2 regions of the Priestia sp. SRI_019 genome follow, and region 1 is predicted to be linked to the other one. Evidence: predicted binding sites of a transcription regulator. Region 1 holds the regulator's gene; the other holds the start of a gene.
The links. The regulator Rex, encoded in region 1, represses fermentation and respiration genes when NADH is low (regulators of the CRP and FNR family bind a similar motif). The targets are predictions, from matches to a motif close to TTGTGAAATATTTCACAA.
Positions count from the first base shown of each region.

Region 2: AC2YJL_RS11090 (DUF1641 domain-containing protein) is a predicted target of Rex. The motif match lies at 1,655-1,672, and genes of this name have one in related genera.

Region 1 is NZ_JBYCZN010000015.1:11,131-14,285, forward strand. It holds gene AC2YJL_RS27130 (CPBP family intramembrane glutamic endopeptidase) at 1-127, shown strand, start outside; gene AC2YJL_RS27135 (YdiK family protein) at 124-351, shown strand; gene tatC (twin-arginine translocase subunit TatC) at 377-1,132, opposite strand; gene tatA (twin-arginine translocase TatA/TatE family subunit) at 1,148-1,333, opposite strand; gene AC2YJL_RS27150 (redox-sensing transcriptional repressor Rex) at 1,387-2,025, opposite strand; gene AC2YJL_RS27155 (ABC-F family ATP-binding cassette domain-containing protein) at 2,484-3,155, shown strand, end outside.
Region 2 is NZ_JBYCZN010000002.1:160,138-163,292, forward strand. It holds gene AC2YJL_RS11085 (NAD(P)/FAD-dependent oxidoreductase) at 1-1,090, opposite strand, end outside; gene AC2YJL_RS11090 (DUF1641 domain-containing protein) at 1,124-1,576, opposite strand; gene AC2YJL_RS11095 (hypothetical protein) at 2,006-2,422, shown strand; gene AC2YJL_RS11100 (ammonium transporter) at 2,419-3,155, shown strand, end outside.

The sequences.
Region 1 (3,155 bases):
TATTATTGCTCATGTTTTGATGAATACAATCGTTATTTTATCTCAAACTATTTTTGCAGATAAAATTATAGAAATGCAAAAACAAGCAGAACAAATGCAGTTTATTTTTGGAGGCATGTTTTTATGAAGAATATCCCTTTAACACGAGGGTTTATTTATATTATTATGGGGATTTTATTTACTTACTTGGCAATTCAAAATGCTCAGGAAACCGTGTGGAATTTCCCCACAATCTTATTTGCACTCGTAGCCGCATTCGATTTCAGGTTTGCGGTTCGCATCTTTATCTTGCACTACAAAATTAAAAAATTGCAGCAGCAATATAAAAATCAAGATGATTCATCTAAATAAAAAAACCACTGTTTCAGTGGTTTTTTTACATACTAACATCTTCTCTTTCTTGCTCTGCCCTTGCCTTTAACACTTTGCGATACGAAATGCGGGAAATAATGATGCTGATTTCATACAAAATTAAGAGCGGCACTGTCACCATCATGTGCGAGAGCAATTCCGGTGGTGTAATAAGTGCGGCAATAACTAGCAGTACGAAATAGGCATATTTTCGAATTTGAGATAAAAACATAGGCGTGATAATTCCTAATCTCGTCAAAAACATCACGACGACAGGAAGCTGAAACAACAGGCCAAAAGGCAGTGTGAGCTGCATTAAAAAAGAAAAGTATTCATTAATGCCAATCACTTGGTTTACATTCAGCTCATCAGAAACGCGCGTCATAAAATCGACGACAAATGGAAACAACACAAAATAAGAAAAAGAGACACCGCCGATAAAGAGAAAAATGGAAACAGGAATATATCCTAGCGTTACCTTCCGCTCTTTTTCATATAAACCAGGACTAATAAATGCCCAGAGTTGATACAGTGCAACAGGAGCTGCAAGTACACAGCCGATAATAACAGCAAACTGCATATAAATCTTAACTGGATCTGTTAGCCTAAATGCATTCATCGTTAAATTTTTTGCCTCATCAGCATGCTGTAAATAGACAATGACCTTATCCGCTATAAAAAAGCCGCCAATTGTGGCAATCACAAAGAAAAATAAAACAATTAAAATGCGTTTTCGCAGCTCTCCTATATGATCATATATTGACATTTCTTGTTCGGTCATACTATGATCACCCTTTTACTCTTTGTCATCTACTTGACGCTGTTTATCTTTTTCACGATCTTCTGATGCACCGCTAGCGGCATGCTTAAACTCTCTAAGCGTTTGGCCCACTGATCTTCCTAGCTCCGGTAACCGTTTCGGTCCAAAAATAAGCAGTGCTACAATCGCAATAATAATCCAACTGCCTGCTCCAATCCCCATATTCCCACTCTCCTTATTAATTTAGACTTAAGGAAATCGTAACATAGTCCGCCTTATTCAACAGGATAATTTTTCAAAAAGTAGACAAGCGACTGTAATTCTACAGCAAGATCAATATGATGCAGTCGAATCTCATCCGGTACGTTTAAGCGTGCAGGAGTAAAGTTTAAAATTCCTTTAATTCCGCAACTCACTAAACGATCGGTAATTTGCTGAGCAACAGTGGCTGGAACGGTTAAAATCGCTACTGAGATGTCATCACTCATATAATCTTCCAATTGGTCAAGGTGATAAACCGGCACGTCGCCTACTTTTGTACCGACTTTATCTTCTATCACATCAAAAGCGCACTCAATTTTAGTGTTATTATTTTTAATAAAATTATAATTTAAAAAGGCCGTTCCGAGATTCCCTACGCCAATCAGTGCTACTTTCGTTACTTCATCTTGGTCTAACGTTTTACGGAAAAATGTAAGCAAATAATTCACATTGTAGCCGTATCCCTTTTTCCCTAATGCTCCAAAGTAAGAAAAATCCCGGCGAATAGTAGCAGAATCAACTTTCACTGCCTCACTTAACTCCGCTGACGAAACACGCTGTTTACCAGAAGCATGCAAGTTTTTTAAAAAACGATAATAAAGCGGCAATCGTTTAGCCGTTGCTTGTGGTATTTTTAATTGTTCAGTGTTCACGTTGTACCCCCTCAGTTCATGTATGTCATTACTAACATTTTCAAGTCATATTGCATTACCTTTCACAAAGCATCAACCGCTTTGAGGTAGCGCTTCCAATTCTCTCTCTTTTCTCTTGTTTTATATATACTCCGCTTCGCACCCCGACGGCTTTTGTCTATCCAGCACTACTTAAAGTCGGTAGCTAGAACGAAGCAATGTGCCCTTCAAAGGATTCGTTTGTTAGTCATGACGGGTTTTCTACATCCATCATATATAAGTTCAGAGATGCACTTATCTCTTATTTTAACATAGTATCCTGTATAAAATGTGCAGGTAAAATCATTTTATTTCATGAATCAAAACATTCGCTTCATCATTTGTCCTTGTCCCTCTACAAATTACAAACGCTTGTAAGAAGAACTTGTAGTTGAAAATATGTTAAAATACACTATGGATATACTACTAGAGGTGAAAAAATGATTATTCTACAATTGAACGGTATTACAAAATACTATGGGGCAGAACCCATTTTATCGAATATAAAGTTAGAAGTACAATCAAAAGACCGCATTGCCCTAGTGGGACGAAACGGTGCTGGTAAATCAACTTTATTAAAAATTATTGCTGAGCAGCTTTCTTATGACAGCGGAGAAATTATTAAACCTAAAGGTGTTTCCATTGATTATATGGGACAAGATACAGTTCTTGAGTCAACACTCTCCATATGGGAAGAAATGATGACGGTCTTTGCTCCGTTAAAGAAAATGGAAAAAGAATTACGTACGCTTGAAACGAAGATGGGTGATCCAGACATTTTTAATGATTCAGTTCAATACGAAAAACTAACCAAAGAGTACGACCAGCTTCAAGTAACGTTCAAAGATTTAGGCGGCTATCAATATGAAGCGGATACACGGTCTATTCTTCACGGTTTCCGTTTTTCAAACTTTGACTATAGCACCCCTATTTCCTCCTTGAGCGGTGGACAAAAAACGCGCTTGGCTCTTGCAAAACTGCTTTTAACAAAGCCAGACTTGCTTATTCTCGATGAGCCTACCAACCACTTAGATATTGAAACTTTAGCATGGCTGGAACAGTTTCTGCAAGGGTATGAAGGAGCTATTTTAATTGTTTCACACGATCGTTAC
Region 2 (3,155 bases), on a different contig from region 1:
ATTGCGTTTTGTTTCCGCCGATTGTACCAATTGCATCTTTGCGTCCAAGACTTCCTAGTGTACCAGAGAAGACAGGAACGAATGATTCCATTGCTCCACCGCGAATAGCTACTGCTAAGTTCACGCCTACAACTTCACCCATTTGCCAAGCTAATTGAGCAGTAGGTGGGTAAGGGCGACCTTCTGGACCCATTACAACCGCTGAGTCACCAGCAAGGAATACATCTTTATGAGATGTAGATTGTAAGAATTCATTTACAAGTGCACGACCGCGGTTTACTTCGATACCTGAGTTAGCAACTACAGAGTTACCTTGAACTCCGCCAGTCCATACCATTGTTTTTGTTTCAATTTTGCTGCCGTCTTTAAGTTCAACAGTTGTAGCATCCATTTTTGTTACAGGTGTACCAGTAACAAATGTAACGCCACGTTTTGTTAAGCTTGATTGAGCGCGCTCTACTAATTCAGCAGGGAAGCCTGGAAGAACTGTAGGAGCTGCTTCTACACAGTATAGAGAAATTTCTTTTGGATCAACACCGTGTTTTAGACATAGGCTTGGCATTAAGTCAGCGTATTCACCAACAAGTTCGATACCTGTTAATCCACCACCGCCGACTACGATTGTACCGTCAGCTTTATTTTTTGTTTTGCTGTATTCAGCGATACAAGCTTCTACGTGTGCACGTAAACGGTTTGCATCATTTACTGATTTAAGAACGAAGCTGTGCTCTTCTAAACCAGGGATACCGAAGTAAGCAGTTTCACTACCTAAAGCTGTAACAAGGTAGTCGTAGCTTAATTTTGTACCATCTTCAAGAGATACTTCACGTTGATCTGGTGAGATTTCTTTTACCGTTGCAATTTTTAAATCAACGTTGTAGTTTTTAAGTAATTTATCAAGTGGTAAAGCTACCGCTTGTTCAGAAACGCCGCCTACAGCTAGACGGTGTAATTCTGTAATGATTTGGTGAGTAGCAAAACGGTTCACTACTGTAATTTTTGCTTCATCCGCACTTAGGTGTTGGCGAGCTGTCATTGCAGTTAATAAACCACCGTAACCGCCGCCTAAAATTAAAATATGTTTTGACATAGTCGATCCTCCGTCCACACTTTTTAATGAAAATTATTTTTGTTTTTCGTTTGTAATGTCTAAATACGCTTGTGCAAAGCGGAATAGTTTTTGAGCTTGTGGATCTTTAAGCATGCGTAATAAACCGAATAAACCGATTGAATTAGAAGCATTTGCTTCTGCACGATCGTTTGCTTCGATTGCAGTAGCTGCAAGACCTTTTACTGTTCCTTCTACCGGCTCGATAAATTCTTTTACTCCACCAAGTAGATCTTCTTTTAATACGTCGTCAGTTAATAATGATTGCGCAACGTCGTAAGTTTTTGTAAGCACCGTTACCATTTCAGATAATTTTGGTAAATTATCTACAAGAACAGTAAGAGCTTCTTGTACTTCAGGCTTTAACAATTGATCTAACACATCCGCTTGACCTTTGTTAACTGCCGCTTCTGTTTGTACAGCAGCATTTTCCTCTGCAGCTGATTTTTGAATAGTTGATTGAGACATGAAAAGTCCTCCTTTGCTGGATACTGTTGCATATGTAGTTCCTAGTTATCTGCTAGACTTTCAAACTACATTGTGAAGTTGTGAAATCTTGCACATAATTCTATTTTAATTTTAATACGAGATAAAATCAACTCATTTCGTTGAAAAAATAAGTGAAGAACCTCGTAACCCTTTGTTTAATAAAAGTTTATAAAAAATAAAGCGAATAATTGCCTAGGTAAATAAAATTAAAATAGGGAACTAACATGATTCCTCTTCCTACGATAAAACAAATAACGTCATATTTCAACACATACGAACTTAATATTCTATAAGTATTAAAAAGATAGGGCGCATTTACTATTTAAAGAGTTTTCAAAAAATTACATTGACTTACTATAGTGTTCTACATATAATCAGAATATAACATCTTATGTAAGGAGATATAACATGGTTGTAGTGGATGAACTTTATCATAATGTGGTCATTACGTTGCCTCAATTAAAATTAATTGAATTTATAATGAAGTTAAAAGAAGCTAAAGCACAAGAAATAGAAGATATAAAAACGAAAATTAGTAAATACGAAGAGAAGAAACGTGCTGAAGAAGCTTGGTATCAATCACTATCAACGTTTCGTAAATTTTTTACCGGGCGTCCTTTAAGTCAGCATCAAGCGGTCGAGTATATGGTATACGTAAAGGAGCGCTTTAAAAAAATTGATCACCTTAAAGCACAAATGCGAGAACTTCATGAAGTTCTTGAATTAATAAAAGCGGAAAATGAAGAAACAAGTGAAATTACGCTTTCGCCTGCTATTGTACAAGAAATAAAACGATTAAAAAGCAGTGGAGGCGTTGGGATATGAGTGTTAATGAACTAAGTTTAGGGATAAATACAACGTGGGTCGTGTTAACAGCGGCGATGATTTTGTTAATGGAAGGCGGCTTTGCCTTGCTAGAGGCAGGTTTTGTCCGCTACAAAAATAGCGTGAATATTATTATGAAAGTATTCGCTGATATTACAATAGGAACGCTTTGTTTCTATTTAATTGGTTTTGGATTAATGTACGGTGATGATTTAGGTGGAGTTGTCGGTAAAAGCGGTTTTGCGCTCTCAGGTAATTTATCGCACCTTGACATTCCAATTGGGCTTGAAACGTTTTGGCTGTTTCAATGTGCATTTGTTATTGCGGTCATTTCTATCGTTTCTGGAGCGGTGGCAGAACGAATTAATTTCCGCGCATATCTTTTATATGCGATTTTAATGACTACATTTATTTATCCTATAGCCGGCCACTGGATTTGGGGAGGCGGATGGATTAGTAAGTTAGGGATGCTTGATTTTGCCGGTTCGGCAGTTATTCATGCTCTTGGCGGTTTTTCAGCTTTAGCAGCTGCAATAATGATTGGACCGAGAAAAGGGAAGTTCACGAAAAATGGAATTAGTTCTGTTTCTCTTCCAAGCAATTTGCCGCTTGCATCAGTGGGTGCTTTTTTATTATGGTTTGGATGGTTCGGGTTTAATGCAGGAAGTACGCTAAGTGCTACTGACGTTAGAATTGGTCACATTGCTATTGTCACAATGTTATCAGCAGCAGC